3 regions of the Lactiplantibacillus sp. C232 genome follow, and region 3 is predicted to be linked to each of the others. Evidence: predicted binding sites of a transcription regulator. Region 3 holds the regulator's gene; each other region holds the start of a gene.
What was found. The regulator Rex, encoded in region 3, represses fermentation and respiration genes when NADH is low (regulators of the CRP and FNR family bind a similar motif). The targets are predictions, from matches to a motif close to TTGTGAANTANTTCACAA.
Positions count from the first base shown of each region.

Region 1: the regulator Rex is predicted to act here: its motif matches at 3,578-3,595, upstream of MZO41_RS11810 (NAD(P)-dependent alcohol dehydrogenase).
Region 2: the regulator Rex is predicted to act here: its motif matches at 2,255-2,272, upstream of pplA (extracellular electron transfer flavoprotein PplA).

Region 1 covers NZ_JAMSKZ010000012.1:52,816-58,584, forward strand. Annotated here, with positions in the region: gene MZO41_RS11805 (iron-containing alcohol dehydrogenase) at 52-1,224, shown strand; gene MZO41_RS11810 (NAD(P)-dependent alcohol dehydrogenase) at 2,409-3,530, opposite strand; gene MZO41_RS11815 (copper-translocating P-type ATPase) at 3,896-5,769, opposite strand, start outside.
Region 2 covers NZ_JAMSKZ010000017.1:20,811-26,579, reverse strand. Annotated here, with positions in the region: gene MZO41_RS13830 (FAD:protein FMN transferase) at 1-967, opposite strand, end outside; gene pplA (extracellular electron transfer flavoprotein PplA) at 1,307-2,233, opposite strand; gene MZO41_RS13820 (NAD(P)/FAD-dependent oxidoreductase) at 2,516-4,426, shown strand; gene MZO41_RS13815 (NusG domain II-containing protein) at 4,521-5,012, shown strand; gene MZO41_RS13810 (Gx transporter family protein) at 5,016-5,585, shown strand; gene MZO41_RS13805 (polyprenyl synthetase family protein) at 5,591-5,769, shown strand, end outside.
Region 3 covers NZ_JAMSKZ010000006.1:61,283-67,051, forward strand. Annotated here, with positions in the region: gene MZO41_RS07530 (ABC-F family ATP-binding cassette domain-containing protein) at 183-2,165, opposite strand; gene MZO41_RS07535 (redox-sensing transcriptional repressor Rex) at 2,334-3,011, shown strand; gene MZO41_RS07540 (CPBP family intramembrane glutamic endopeptidase) at 3,176-3,820, opposite strand; gene groES (co-chaperone GroES) at 4,013-4,297, shown strand; gene groL (chaperonin GroEL) at 4,353-5,769, shown strand, end outside.

The sequences.
Region 1 (5,769 bases), on a different contig from region 3:
ATTCGTAAATTAGTAATGATAGCGATTACAATATAAAAAGAGGTTATTAATATGACTGAACGTAATTTTGATTTCTTAATGCCTAGCGTTAACTTTTTCGGTCCTGGTGTCATTAGTAAAATCGGCGAGCGTGCCAAAACTCTTGGTATGCACAAGCCAGTCATCGTCACCGACAAATTTCTTGAAAGTCTGCCAGACGGCGCCGTTGCTCAGGTGCGGCGGTCACTGGATGCTGCCGGGATTGACTACGTAATTTATAATCAAGTTGAACCCAACCCTAAAATTCATAACATTCAAGCTGTTAAAGCCTTATATCAAGCCAATCAAGCGGACTCCCTGATTACTATTGGCGGTGGTTCTGCCCACGATACCGGAAAAGGTGCCGGCATCATCATGACTAACGGCGACGATATCACTAAGTTAGCAGGAATCGAAACACTCAAGAATGCCCTACCACCACTGATTGCGGTCAACACTACCGCTGGGACTGGTTCTGAATTGACCCGTCACTGTGTCATTACGAATGAAGAAACGCATTATAAGTTCGTCGTTGCTTCATGGCGTAACATGCCACTCGTGTCCTTTAACGATCCCACTCTCATGCTAGATGTTCCTAAGGGACTCACGGCCGCAACTGGCATGGATGCTTTTGTCCAGGCTATCGAACCCTTTGTTTCTGTCGATCACAATCCGATTACCGATTCACAGTGCATCCAGGCCATCAAATTAATCGAAACATCATTACGCGAAGCCGTCGCCAATGGGCATAACCTAGAAGCCCGGACACACATGGTCGAAGCTGAAATGTTAGCCGGCATGGCCTTTAACAACGCCAATCTAGGTTACGTGCACGCCATGGCCCACCAGCTCGGCGGCCAATATGACGCACCCCACGGTGTCTGCTGCGCGCTGCTCTTACCCTACGTTGAAGAATATAATCTAATCGCGTGCCCCGAACGTTTCGCCGAGCTCGCCAAAATTATGGGCGAAAACACTGATGGCTTATCGACTCGTGATGCTGCCGAATTAGCTATCAAAGCGATGAAACAACTCAGCGAAGACGTTGGCATTCCGCATTCCATCAAGGAAATTGGCGCCAAGATCGAGGACTTCGAACACATGGCGACTAATGCGCTTAAAGACGGTAACGCCTTCTCTAACCCACGCAAAGGTACTAAAGAAGACATCATCAAGATTTTCCAAGCCGCATATGATGCCAAGTAATCCCCCATTCAAAGTTAACTAAATCATTCACAGCAAATAATCGGTTCAAGAATTCATAGTAAATTCTTGAACCGATTATTTGATTGGGACCTCTCTACAACTCGAATCGTTACTCGGCAATGCCATGCACCCCACGTTTGGACGCGCTATTCAAAATAAACACCGCAACAATAAACCGACAAACACAGATAAGAATATCTATCAGAACACGCATTGTGCAAATTAATTTGTCCTGATTTGTGATTAAAACTTGCCGGTTCTTAAATTCAAAAACAGCCAGCTATGGACCGCTGGGAAAAAGTTCGACTCAGCGTAAACTTGTTTAGTTAGTTCGTCCTACACCGACCTCCAGGCATTTCTGCCAATTGCCGGAACGTGGTGGGCACAGATTTAAGCCGAAGCCCACGTCTCAAATACTGGCCTTTCACTAACCAAGCCAAGGACGCTTGCTAAGTGAAATTTCACCACTGGGCATTGGCCGAAACGCCTTCCAGTCGGGACAGTGTTCGAATGGCGGACATGTGCGTACCCAACTTTTGGTGAATTCGTCATTGTTTTTCATAAACCATAATTTTGTCAATCAACTGTCAGGGTGAAAATGATATTGAGATAGCTCACTAATCCTGAATTGGTGTAGTAAGATTTAAGCTCTTGACAGAGGGCTTAATACACCTAACGCTTTGTTTAAAGTTCCAGTATCAAATAGCGAACAACAAATTGTACCGAGTTCGGGGCCACTAAAGCCTGTGCTTGCTACGCCAACGGACTAATGCCAAAACCGCATTAATCCGTTGGCTAGGCAATGCTCGGCTTCAACTCGTGGCCCCTCACACTCTTGAGACCGGAGGGGCTGGGTGACAATGCTCAGTAGCCAAATTATTCTTAGTCGGAAGTGGGGTACTTCCGGCTTAGAATAAGACTCGTATTTGAGATGACGCGGGTTGGGCGTTAGCTCAAATCGACGTCGGCTACGTTCCAGCAATTGTCACCCAGCCCCGGAGGTCGGAATAGGACGCGCACCGGCTGACGAACAGGAATCTACCTAACCGGCACATTTTAATCACAAATTATGCAAGCCGTCCAAGCGGCTTGTGTTTAACGCAAAAAACAGCGATGTCAAAATCAACTTTTGACATCGCTGTTTTAGAAGTTATTCATCATAACTGATGGCACCCAGCCGGCAGCTATTTCCCCGGTTGATAATCTTCATCAATGATCAAGACAGGTTTGATGGTCTTGCCGCTACCTGAATCAGCATTAGCTTGATTAATATCCTCAAACTTATAGAACTTTTCGGTCTTTTCAAATGGGAACATGCCATGTTGATAGAAATCGATTAACCGTGGAATATCAACGCCAGGGATGGCATCACCCATGTTAACACCAATGACTTTCTTATCATCAACACACAAATCGTTCCATGAGCTAATGGTGATATTTTTGGCCGTAACGGCAATCAAAGCAGCAGTCCCACCTTGAGCAAGTGCGTGGATTGCAGAAACCATAACTGGTTCTACCCCAGTCGTATCAACGGCAAAGTCGACCCCGTAACCATGCGTCAACTTCTTGATTGCTTCAACTGGATCTTCTTCCTTACTGTTAATGGCGTGAGTAGCACCTAATTCTTTGGCGAGTTCTAGCCGTGAATCAACAATGTCGACCGCAATCACTTCGGTACAGCCAGAAATCTTACCAGCCATCATTGCCGCTAAACCAACCGCACCAGTCCCAAAGACTGCAATTGTTTGTCCTGGGCGCGGCTGTAAACTGTTCAAAACAGTGCCACTTCCGGTGACATAGCCGCAGCCTAAAGGTCCCAAGCGACGTAAATCTAGTTCTTTTGGTACTTTAACCGCATTACGTTGGTCAACTACCGTATGAGTCGTGAAGGAAGATTGGTCGAACATATCACTGATATGGTGCCCGTTTTCTTGGAAATGGTCGGAACCATCGGGACGAGTCCCACTCAAGTTATAGTCGGCATAATTCCGACATTTAGTTGGCATGCCTTTCAGACAGTTATCACATGTTCCGTCAGCGTAAAATGATAGAATAACATGGTCGCCCACTTCAAAATTAGTTACTTCTGAACCGACCTTTTCGACGATTCCAGAACCTTCGTGTCCTAAAATTACTGGATAACCTAACGACGCATCACCCCGCCGAATTGCTTCATCAGAATGGCAAATTCCAGTCGCAACCATTTTGATTTGTAAATCAGTTGCTTTCATTTCAGCTAATTCAATATCATCTTTAATGACAAATGGATCGTTTACTTTATCAACCACTGCTGCTTTAATTTTCATGTTCAAACCCTCGTTTCAAATAGTATGTAAACCGCTTACAATTAATATTGTTACACAATACACAATTTGATTCAAACGCTTACAAAAGCATTTAACACCACACTTATCTCCGTTAAATGGGCATTCTTCTAATTTTACACTAACGATATGATACTTAATTAGTGTAAATCTAATACTCTTTTTTTTACTGATTGTGAGGAATTTATAGCCAGTTTTCTTCCTTAAATTGTCGACTCAAAAAGCGGGTGTCTAACGCCAGCTCAACAACGTGAACTGGCGTTAGACACCCGCATATTTTGTACCATTAACACACATTTCTGCTTGTTTAACAAGCCCGATTTCATCCGACGCTATCTGCTCATCGTCTACGCAGGTTGGGCGTTCGAACTGATCTTAGCTTTATTTAGCAATACCGAACTCGTGACTACGGACAATGAACTAAAGGCCATTGCTAATCCGGCCAATTCGGGGCTAAGCGTCAGCCCAATGGCAAAGAAGAGGCCCGCCGCGACTGGAATCCCGAGCACGTTGTACACGAAAGCCCAGAACAGATTAAGTTTGATACGGTTAAACGTCTTCTTACTCAATGCCAACGCCCGGTCAACATCACGCAGATCGTTCTTAACGAGCACGATGCCACCAGCATCGATTGCAATATCAGTTCCGGAACCCATGGCAATCCCAACATCCGCCGCCGTCAACGCGGGGGCGTCATTAATACCATCGCCGACAAAGGCCACCTTGCCAGCCTTCTGGAACGCGTGAACGTGATCAGCCTTATCACCTGGCAGCACATCAGCAATCACTTCATCAATACCGACTTGATCCGCCACAGCTTGTGCGACCCGTTCGTTATCCCCGGTTAACATGACCGTCTTCAAGCCACGTGCTTTCAAACTCGCAATGGCTACCTCAGACGTCGATTTGGCGACGTCTTGAATGGCAATCAATCCAATGATTTCGTGATTTAAGCCCACGTACACGACCGTTTTCGCCGCGTCCTGAAGCTCAGTGGCTTGGCGTTGTAATTCAGCACTAATCGGCTCATCAGTTAATAATTTATGATTACCGACCACCGCTAATTGGCCCTCAACTTGAGCAGTCACACCTTTACCCTCGATGGCTTGGAAGTTCGTGGCGGTTGGTGCTTGAATACCACGGGCCGTGCCGCGTTTTAATATTGCCGCAGCTAAAGGATGTTCCGAAGCCGCCTCTAAGCTAGTGGCAACGCGCAGTACTTGGGCTTCGTCGCCGATAACATCGGTCACTTGTGGGTGACCAACCGTAATCGTTCCCGTCTTATCAAAGATCACCGTTTTAACGTCATTGACAGCTTCCAAGACCTCACCATTTTTAATCAGGATCCCCATCTTGGCACCACGGCCGGTACCGACCATTAGTGCGGTCGGCGTAGCTAAACCTAGCGCACACGGGCAGGCAATCACGACCACAGCGACCGCAAAAATCAAGGCATTCGCGAGACTAGCATTCAAGAAAACATACCAGGTCAAGAAGGTAACGATAGCAATAATTAGCACAATCGGCACAAAGATATCAGAAACTTTATCGGTCAGCTTTTGAATCGGTGCGTGACTGTTTTGTGCTTTTTTAACGAGCTCAACGATTTGAGCCAGCATTGTCTGGTCACCGACCTTGCTAGCTTTGAACTGAAAGGTCCCATTACTATTAATCGTTGAACCAATGACAGCGTCCGCCACCGTTTTTTGAACCGGCATACTTTCTCCCGTCACCATTGACTCATCAACCGTTGAGCGGCCAGTTGTAATTACACCATCAACGGGAATTTTTTCGCCTGGCTTGACCCGAATAATGTCGCCGACCACTACTTGATCCAACGGTACTTTTACAAATTCTTGATTGCGTAACACTTCCGCTTCCTTGGCTTGTAAGCCCACTAGCTTTGCGACCGCGCTGGACGCGTTGTGCCGCATTCGTTCTTCAAAGACTTGGCCGAGCAAAACGAAAGTGGTCACAAGTGCGGCACTTTCAAAGAAGACTGCTTGCCCCGTTGCCATTGCGTATAAGCTGTAAAAATAAGCCGTCGCGGTGCCAATCGCCACCAAAGTATCCATATTGGCATGGTGCTTAGTAAAGGACGCCCACGAACTTTGCAAGAACGGCCGAGCCGAAACAGCCATAATGATGGTCGTCAGAATCAACTGCGTCCAATCACCACCCGGAAGCATCCAGCCAAAGGGCATCAAAATCATATTAGCCA
Region 2 (5,769 bases), on a different contig from region 3:
ACTTCATCCCGCCTTTGAGGCCTTTGTCAAAGGTGGCCGTCGATAGTGCATCGCCATCCACCGACTTCTTCGAGATGATGGAAACGCCCATCAAATTGTTTTGATAAGGGGCCCCTGTTTGTGGGTCCATCAAATGACTGTAAACTTTACCATTCTTCTTCAAATAGCGTTCATAGATCCCAGAAGTAACGATTGACTTATTCTTAGCAGGTAGTGAGCCAATGGCCGTACCCCGTGACGCTTTTGGATCTTGGATACCGACTGTCCAGTTACCTGACTTCGTTCCTTTAGGGCTGTCACCCAGAACATAAATATTACCACCGAGGTCAATAATGGCCGTTGAAACCCCATGATTTAATAAGTACGTCTTCACTTGATCGGTCATGTAACCCTTGGCAATCCCACCAAGGTCTAGTTGCATTCCCTTTTCTTCTAGATAAACGGTCCGTTTCTTGTCATTTAATTTAACTTTTTTGTAGTCTACCAGCTTAACGTTCTTGTCAATTTCTTGTTGAGTGGGCACCTTGGCATCAGAAAATCCAATATGCCAGAGTGATGTGATCGGGCCAATGGCTAAATCAAAGGATTCGTCTGAATTCTTACTATAATAGTAAGCTGCTTTGATCATTGGGTAGATATCCTTGCTGACAGCCACTGGCTTTTTACCGGCAGCGGCGTTGATCTTATCAATTTCAGATCCTTTTTGATTGACCGTAATTTCCTTAGCTTCCGTTTTCAACAGCTTAAACGCCCCAGCTAACACGTTATCCTTACCCTTATTATAAATCCGCAACGTGACAACTGTGCCCATCATGAACTGGGTATCCTCGATCGGCGTCTTGACGACCTTAGTTGGTTTGGGTCGGCTACTAGCAGCATTTTTGCGACTCGTACTCGTCCCACACGCCGTCAATGGCACGATCATTGCAACAATTAATCCAATTCGAACCCATTTTTTTAGCTTCATTCCAATACTTCCCCTATTTTTAATTTCAATTGTCATTATACCAAAGTCTTGATTCATCCGGTGAGACTGTTTGCGCGTCATCCAAGCTTTTCTACGCTAGTCTGACATCAGCGCACCTACAGCAAACGGTACAACTCGACGGTCGGGTTTGTACTACCACAGCCATTTTGCACTTAACATTCACCGCCACTATTATTTTTTAAACCAATATCCATGTATGGATTTAGCTTGCTCAAAGTCGTGCCCAACTGAGTGACAAACTTTTGTGGTTGCTCAATTAAAAACAAAAGGCCCTCAGCATGCGCCTCAGGCCTCAAAAGAATCTAATAATTAAATTGCTTATTCAGAGAAAATCATGTTGTCAACAGTAATCGTGTTGGTGTCACCCTTTTGTGCCGCGTTTTGTAATTGTTCCGCGTACATAATAAAGGTGTTAGAGGATTCAGTGGCACCCGTGACAACGTCAACCTTAGTTGGATCACTACTCTTAACTAATGACTTGTTCAAAGCTGGTTGATAAGTCTTAGGGTTAGTCTTAGCAACCTTCTTCATTTGCTTGTTGTAAGCTGCATCGTCAACTTTGGACTTGCCATTCTTGTTCACTTGGTTATATTCAGACTTCGTAATCTTATTATCCTTGACCGTGATTGCGAAAGTAACTTTGTAACCGTGTGAGTAGTTCTTTTCGTTCAACTTGTAGGTACCATCTTTCATCTTGGCACCATTGTCAATCTTAATGGTCGACTTGTTACCCGCTTGGGCAGCTTGAACTAATTGTTGTGTGTAGTTTTGGAAGGTCTTTGATGATTCAGTCGCACCAGTCACAACATCAATGGAGCCCACGTTACCAGTAGCGGCAGAGCCCGTCAGCGTCTTGTTTAACTTAGGCATGTAAGTCTTGGGGTTAGTCCCAGCGATCTTCTTCATTTGTTTGTTATATGAAGTATCATCAACTTTGGACTTGCCGTTCTTGTTCACTTGGTCATAACTGGACTTAGTGATTTTACCGTTGTTATTAACTGTGATACTCATCTTGGTCCGATAACCATGTGAATAATTTTCTTCTTCAAGGTTATAAGTACCCGCTTTCATTTTGCTGCCAGCAGTTAATTTAGCAACCTTAGTTGTCTTAGCTGATGAACTTGAAGATGAACTCTTCTTGGATGAACTCGAGCTAGAACTTGAAGAACTGCTGCCACAACCTGCTAAAGCTAAAGCTGAAATTGCAACAACTGAAGCACCCGTAATAACTGATTTGAATTTCATGATATCCCACTCCTAACCTTTTTGTATGAAAATTCACATTAATCTTAACGTTTAAACTGGTAATAGTCAATCCCATTCCATTAAAAAAATGATATTTTAGCCTAATAATAGCGGTATTGACAACGTTTTCCGTTCAAACCTCGATGCCACTATTTTCGCGGCTTAGATAATGTGATAGTTTATGCATTCTTTCCCATAATCCATAGACAACCGCTTACATTATCGTTATAATTATTAGTGGAATTATCTTTTTACACTATTATTCAAGGGAGTTGTTACGCAATGGCAAAGAAAAATATTGTCGTTGTCGGTGCGGGGTTTGCTGGTGTTTACGCAACCAAGAAACTGTCTAAGCATTTCAAAAAAAATGCAGACGTCGAGATTACGTTGATTGACCGGCATTCATACTTCACGTATATGACTGAATTACATGAAGTTGCTACCGAACGGGTGGAACCTGAGCATATCCAATATGATTTGCAACGGTTGTTCGCACGGCGAAAAAACGTTCGTCTCGTGACCGATACCGTGACGGGCATCGACAAAAAGGCACAAACAGTTACTACCGAACACGGAAGTTATCAATATGATCAACTTTTAATTAGTTTGGGTGGGGAATCCAATGACTTTGGGACTCCCGGTGTTAAGGAACACGGCTTCGAATTGTGGTCCTTCGAACAAGCGATGGCATTGCGCGCTCACTTATCTGCAATTATTCGGCGGGGGGCGGCGGAGCTCGACCCTGCTAAGCGCAAAGCCATGTTGACCTTTACAGTCTGTGGTTCTGGTTTTACTGGTTCTGAACTGATTGGTGAATTAATCGAATATCGTGATGTTTTGGCTCGAGACAACAAGCTCGATCCAAGTGAAATCACGCTCCAATTGGTCGAAGCAGCGCCGACTATTATTAACATGCTCAACCGGACGCAAGCCGGTAAGGCCGCTAAGTACATGGAAAAACATGGTGTCAAAATCATGACGAACTCCATGATTACCGAAGTCTGTGAAGACCATGTTAACTTAAAAGGCAAGGATCCAATTCCAACCTACACGTTAATCTGGACAGCCGGTGTTCGTGCTAATAGTATCGTTAAAAAGTTCGGCATTGAAACTAACCCCCGCGGTGGTCGCTTGATGGCCAATGAATTCATGCAAGCTAAGGATTGTAACAATATCTTCTTAGCCGGTGATTCAACCAGCTACCAAGAACCTGACCAACCACGGCCAGTCCCACAAATCGTTCAAGGGGCTGAAGAAACCGCAGCTAAGGCCGTCGAAGGTATTATTAAGAACGTTGACCAGACTGACGTTACGATCAAGCCATTTAAGGGCGCTTATCAAGCATCCGTCGACTCAATTGGTTCAAAATATGCCGTTGCACAAGTTTTAGAGAAGTGGAACGTCTCTGGTTTTATTGCCGTGCTTTTAAAACACGCCATCAACTGGATGTACTACGTTCAGATTTTCTCAGGTTACTACCTATTCCAGTACTTCATGCACGAATTCTTCCGGACTCGTAATAACCGTAACGTCTTCCGCGGTTGGGTCTCACGGGCTGGTAACGTACTCTGGAGTGTGCCACTGCGGTTCTTCTATGGTGCCATGTGGTTATGGGACTGCTGGACTAAAGTTCAGGGATCTGAATCCTGGTTCACTGACAAGTTACGGTTACCATTCGAATGGATTACCGTGGCCGCAACCAGTGGTGCCTCTCAAGCAACTAAAGCCGCTGCAACCAGTGGTGCTTCTGAAGCTGCCACGTCAACCGTTAAAGCCGCTAAGGGTGTCTTCAGTCTTTCATACATGTACGGTAAAGAACCCCTGATGGTCTTTGACAAAATGCCACATTGGTTCGAATCAATTACCAAGGTCTTCATTCCGAACATGCAAATGGCCCTCTTCTTCCAGAAATTCATGACTTGTGTTGAAATCGTCATTGCATTATGTATTTTCTTCGGACTCTTTACTTGGTTTGCTAACGCAGTCACCATTGGCTTAGTTGTCGTCTTCTGCTTATCTGGCATGTTCTACTGGGTCAACATTTGGATGATCTTTGTTGCCCTCGCCTTAATGAACGGTTCCGGACGGACATTTGGGTTAGACTACTGGGTCGTTCCGTGGATGCAAAAACACCTTGGACACTGGTGGTACGGCAACGTTCGTTCTCATTACGACGGTGTTAAAACCCGCTAGATGCGTTATAATTAATTAAATCCTTTCCCGATGGTTCAAGGGTTGTTTTTCCCCCTTGAACCATTTTTTATTTCATTGAATTGGAGGGTTAACGATGCGTAAATTACGGACAATGATCCGGACATTCAAACGTTATGGGGATATGATCAAGCCGTTTGATATTATTATTATTGTTGCGCTAATTATTTTATCGTTCACCCCACTAGCGATTTTTTCATACCAGCAAAAACAACAAGCTGAACATGCGGCACTAGTGGCTAAGCGAAAGGCCACGAGCAGTGAAACCACGTATAACGCCGTGGTCTCACATAATGGGACCGTCTTGAAGCGTGTCAATATTACGAATCTGAAAACGACTAAGCACTTCACCTATCGCGATAACCATGGGCACTACAACACGATCACCTTTAAACCTAAGCGCGTTGCGATTACGAAAGCCAACTGTTCTGACCAAGTATGTGTCCGCCGAGGCTGGATTCATAAACCTGGTCAAACGATTGTTTGTTTGCCCCACAAACTCTTGGTTGAAATTAAGGCCAGCAACGGTCAAGTCAAATCTGGCGGTAATGGTTTAGTTACGGAGTAGAATATGAATAATTCATTTGAACGATCAAACAAAACTCATCGTAATATTTATATCGCGTTACTGGTTGCACAAGGCGTGATCATCGGCATCCTTGAACGGATGATTCCATTCCCGTTTGCCTTTGCCCCAGGTGCCAAGCTTGGTTTAGCCAATCTGATTACCATTGTTGCAATCTATACATTATCATTAACTGACGTGATAACCCTAACCTGGCTCCGTTTGATTTTAACGGCCCTCCTAGGTGGCACTTTATCAACCTTTCTGTATAGTTTTGGGGGCGCCTTTCTCAGCCTGTTTGCCATGCTGCTGGTCAAACAATTAGGGCCTAAACGCGTTAGTATTATTGGGATTTCAGCAACTGGCGGCGTCATGCATAATGTTGGTCAGCTATTGGTCGCGAGTCTTATTGCACAGACGTGGACGGTCATGCTCTACTTGCCAGTGCTTTCGATTATTGGACTAGCAGCGGGAAGTGCTCTCGGAATCGCCGCCAACTACTTGTTCACCCACGTCACGATCTTACGCTATCTCAAATTCAATCGAGAACACCATCCAGATCAAACAAAGGAGTAACCCTTATGCAATCAGCAACACAATTACACCCAATTTGGCGTGATTACCCGGCACTACAACCGGAGCTGCAACAAGTGATGCAGCTGATGACGGCGAACATCAATATTCAAGATGCCGACATCAATGACGCGATTTTAGAAATGATTCATGGTGGTGGTAAGCTCTTACGCCCGGCATACTGCCT
Region 3 (5,769 bases):
GCAATTGTCACCCAGCCCCGGAGGTCGGAATCGGACGCGCATTGCTGACGAACAGGAACCCACCTAACCGGCACCTTTCAATCATGATTTATGCCGCGGATAGGGGCAAAATAATAGTCGCCTTAAGAATTATATTAATTCTTGAGGCGACTATTATTTTTATCTGATGAGTCATTGGAAAATTAGCTCAATTCTTCTAAAGCTTCAGCTTGTTCGGTCCATTCGGTTTCAACTTGTTCTTGTTGAGTATTGATGGCTTCAAGTTCTTTTTGTAGGTCTTGTAGTTTACCAACATCGGCCGATACTTCAGGTTGCGCCATTTCAGTTTGAATCTGTGTGGCTTGTTCATCTAAGGCAGTCATCTGTTCTTCCAGGGCGGCAACTGAGCGCTCGAGCTTGCGCTTTTCACGTTGTTGCTGCTTGCTGGCTTGGTAATTTTGCTGGCCTTTGGAGCGGGGAGCAGCAGTTGTGGCACTGGTTGAATCCGCTGCACCGGCTTCAGCAGCTTTTTCGGCCGCTTGGCTAGCAGCCGCAGCCGCGATTTCAGCTTGCTCTTGTTTCTTGTCGATGTAGTAGTCGTAATCACCTAAGAAGAGTTCCGTGCCTTCCGGAGAAACCTCTACGACACTCGTGGCGACTTGGTTAATGAAGTAGCGGTCATGTGACACGAACAAAAGGGTGCCGTCAAAGTCGTTGAGGGCGACTTCCAAAACTTCACGGCTATCGATATCCAAGTGGTTAGTTGGTTCATCTAAGATTAAGAAGTTGTCATTTTGCATGGCAAGTTTGGTCAACAGTAACCGGGCTCGTTCTCCACCAGATAGGGCATGAACGGGTTTATCAACATCTTCACCAGTGAAGAGAAAACTGCCCAAAATGGTACGAATGTCTTTTTCAGGAGTGGTGGGATGTTCATCCCAAAGTTCACTGAGGACGGTTTTTTTGTCGTTTAAATTACGTTGCTCTTGATCGTAGTAGCCCGTAACGACGTTGGTGCCAAAAACGGCCTGGCCTTTAATGAATGGAATCTGTCCCAAAATACTCTTTAGGAAAGTCGATTTTCCAATACCGTTCGGTCCAACAATGGCAATAGCTTCATGTTTCTTAATATTCAAGTTGTCGGGTTCCGAAAGAATCTGACCATCATAGCCCACGGCTGCATCTTTGACGGTCAACACAATGTTGCCGCTTTGTTTAGCCGCATGAAAGCCAAAGTGGGCAGTCTTCTCGTCACTATCAGGGCGGTCAAGGCGGTCCATCTTTGCTAACTGCTTACGCCGAGCCTGGGCCCGTTTTGTCGTAGAAGCACGCACGATGTTACGATTAACAAAGTCTTCAAGCTTGCTGATCTCCGCTTGTTGCTTTTCATAATGTTTCCATTGTGCTTGGATTCGAGCCGCTTTTTCTTGCACAAACTGGTCGTAGTTACCAGTGTAGTGCACCATTTCATGGTGTGATAAGTCATAGACTTCGTTAACGACCCGGTCTAAGAAATAACGGTCATGGCTAACGATTAGCAGCGCACCAGAGTAAGACTGGAGATAGCTTTCCAACCAAGTAAGAGTTTCGACGTCCAAGTGGTTCGTCGGTTCGTCAAGGATAAGCAAGTCCCGTTTTTCAAGTAACAACTTGGCCAAGGCCAACTGGGTCTTTTGTCCACCGGATAGTGCCGTCACCGACTTATCGTACACATCGGCGTCGAATTGGAAGCCGTGCAACACGCCCCGAATCTCAGCTTGGTAGCCGTACCCGTTTTTTTGTTGAAATCCAGTTTGAATCTGATCATAGGTTTTCAGGGTCTGTTGATAAGCCTGCTCATCATTCATGATTGCGGGGTCGCTCAATTGATTTTCGAGCTGGTGCATCCGTTTTTCGATGGCATGTAACTCAGCAAAGACACTACTCATTTCTTCCCAAATCGTATTGTTACTATCCAGTCCTTGGTCTTGCGCCAAGTAACCGATTGTTAAGCCCTTGCGCATTGAAATCTGGCCTTCGTCCGGTACCGTTTCGCCGGCAATCATTTTAAGTAAGGTTGATTTTCCGGCCCCGTTTCGACCGACGAGGGCCACCCGAGCGTGTTCTTGAATATCCATTTGTACGTTATCGAACAAGACATCGGCGCCAAAACGCCGCATAACTTGCTGTACTTGTAGTAAAATCACGCTTTATTAAGCTCCTTTCACATTTAATTCGTGACATAATTGTAGCATATTGTAACGGCCTGACCCAATTATTCGGAATAATAAGTAATTATTATTTCACAAAGTCACGCGTTATGCTAGAATAGTGTCAGCAAATTCACAAACTTTTAATTAGGAGGACACGTCCGAATGGCAGAAACAAAAATTCCACGGGCAACGGCAAAACGGTTACCGATTTATTACCGCTATTTAAATATCTTGCTAGATGCAGATAAGAAGCGGGTCTCATCGACCGAGTTGTCCGAGGCGGTTAAAGTAGATTCAGCAACGATTCGGCGAGATTTCTCGTATTTTGGGGCGCTCGGCAAACGAGGGTATGGATACGATGTTGAAACGTTACTTGCATTTTTCAAAAAGATTTTAAATCAAGACACCTTAACGAATGTTGCTTTAATTGGGGTCGGTAATTTGGGCCACGCCCTACTGAACTTTAATTTTCACAAAAACAGTAATGTCCGCATTTCAGCAGCATTTGATGTCAACGAGGCGATTGCCAATACAGTCCAAAGTGGGGTTCCAGTGTACCCAATGACGGAGCTCAAAAAGCAATTGATCGAACAACAGATTGAGATTGCTATCTTAACGGTGCCAACCACGGTTGTTCAGAAAATTACCGATGACTTGGTTGATGCAAACGTCAAAGGAATCATGAACTTTACGCCGTTACGAATCTCCGTTCCTGAGACAGTACGGGTTCAGAACGTTGATTTGACCAACGAATTACAAACATTGATCTACTTCATTGAACATTACGGTCAGCAATTAGGTGACAATGGTAATGACGATGAAAATGAGACTGAAGATTAATAACTCGCTTTATCTTTGAAATTAAATGGCTATAAAAAGGCTTCTCTGAATTATTCAGGGAAGCTTTTTTAACATACTTAGATCACGAATCATTGATTGTAACGTATAAATATTCGGTGAAAATTAACGTTGAAACGCTAGGTTAGCGCTACCTAGTAATGATACTAGTGCAGTAAGCCTAATAACGTGGGTAACACAACCGATGCGTTCATTAGGATGTGGGCCGTCATCGATGTTTGAATCCGACCGGTGTGCTGGTATAACCAGCAGAATAATAACCCGATAAAGGCATAGAGGATAAAGTGACCATCCGCATGTGCAAAGCTAAATAACACACTAGAAATCAAGGCCGCCCCAATCTGACCAGTAACCGCACTTAGATTGCCAAAGATAACTTTGCGGAAGACGATTTCTTCCATAATCGGGGCACCGACAATGATGGCTAAGAAGAAAGCGGGATATTGTTGCCCAACAGTTAAGAGGGTGGTCGTGTTGGTTGACGCTGTTGACTGTCCCAGTAAAGCCGTCATTTTTAAAATGATGACTTGACCAATGATGACTAGGACAAGACCGATCAATCCCCAGATGAACGTCATGAACCAGTTACTTGGTTGTTTTTCAACAACGTTTTTTGTCCGCATGCGACTCGCCAACCAGATGAGTAGGATTGCACCGACTAAGTAGTCGACCGTTTGAATCACGAATACTTGGGCCCCTAGCTGATGGAAAGCAGTCACAAGGACGCTCGGTAGTGCGTAAATAATAAAGTAGATGATAAGAATAAAGATTGATTGGCGGCGATTAACCATCAAGTCACGTCCTTTTAAAAGTTTGATTTAAGATTTATTGATACTTCAATAGTATTCATTATAGTCGATTTGACATTCTTTGACTAATAATTGACAAATCACTTGCAATCTTGAATTAAAATGATATAGTTGACAATGTAATTAGCACTTGAGGTTGAGGAGTGCTAAAAAAGAATAAATGGAGGGATTCACGTGTTAAAACCATTAGGAGATCGCGTTATCTTGCAACAACAAGAAGAAGAAGAACAAACAATTGGCGGTATTGTCATTGCCAATAACGCTAAGGAAAAGCCCCAAAGCGGTAAGGTTGTTGCCGTCAATGACGGTCGTGTTTTAGATAACGGGACAAAAGTTGACCCCAGCGTGAAGGTCGGCGATCAAGTATTATTCGATAAGTATGCCGGTACCGAAGTCAAGTATCAAGGTGCTAAGTATTTGGTATTGCACGAAAAAGATATCGTTGCAATCGAAGACTAATCCATTTAAATTGCGCAACTTAAAATAAATTAAATTCATGAGGTGAATAGAGATAATGGCTAAAGAATTAAAGTTCTCTGAAGATGCACGTTCAGCGATGCTAAAAGGTGTCGATCAATTAGCTGACACAGTTAAGTCAACGTTAGGTCCTAAGGGTCGCAACGTTGTTTTGGAACAATCATATGGTTCACCAACAATTACTAATGATGGTGTAACGATTGCTAAGGCGATCGAATTAGACGATCATTTCGAAAACATGGGTGCTAAGTTAGTTTCTGAAGTTGCTTCAAAGACTAATGACATCGCTGGTGATGGGACGACTACTGCAACGGTCTTAACACAATCAATCGTTAATGAAGGTATGAAGAACGTTACGGCCGGTGCTAACCCTGTTGGCATTCGTCGTGGGATTGAAGAAGCTACTAAGACGGCGGTTGACTCATTACACGCTATGGCACACGAAGTTAAGACGCAAGAAGATATTGCGCAAATCGCTTCTGTATCTTCAGCAAGTGAAGAAACTGGTAAATTGATTGCCGAAGCCATGGAAAAAGTTGGTCATGACGGTGTTATCACGATTGAAGAATCACGTGGTGTTGATACTAGCTTAGACGTTGTTGAAGGGATGCAATTCGACCGCGGCTACTTATCACAATACATGGTTACTGATAATGATAAGATGGAAGCGGATCTTGACAATCCATATATCTTAATTACTGATAAGAAGATTTCAAACATTCAAGATATCTTACCACTATTACAATCCATCGTTGAACAAGGCAAGCCATTGTTGATCATTGCTGATGACATTTCTGGTGAAGCTTTACCAACCTTAGTCTTGAACAAGATGCGTGGGACGTTTAACGTTGTCGCCGTTAAGGCACCCGGTTTTGGTGATCGGCGTAAGGAACAATTACAAGATATCGCTATCTTAACTGGCGGGACGGTTATCACTGACGACCTTGGCCTTGAATTGAAGGACACGACCATCGATCAATTAGGTCAAGCCAACAAAGTTACGGTTACTAAGGATAACACCACCATTGTTGAAGGCGCTGGTTCCAAGGATGCTATCTCAGAACGGGTTGAATTTATCCGTAACCAAATCGGTGAAACAACTTCTGACTTTGACAAAGAAAAGTTACAAGAACGTTTAGCTAAATTAGCTGGTGGGGTTGCCGTTGTTCGTGTCGGTGCCGCTACTGAAACTGAATTGAAGGAACGTAAATACCGGATTGAAGATGCTTTGAACGCAACTCGGGCCGCCGTTGAAGAAGGCTTTGTTGCTGGTGGTGGTACTGCTTTGATTAACGTTATCAAAGATGTTGCTGCATTGAAGGAAACTGGTGACGTTCAAACTGGGATCAACATTGTTAAACGTGCTTTGGAAGAACCAGTTCGCCAAATCGCTGAAAATGCTGGTTTAGAAGGCTCTGTTATCGTTGAAAAGATGAAGGAACAAAAGCCAGGTG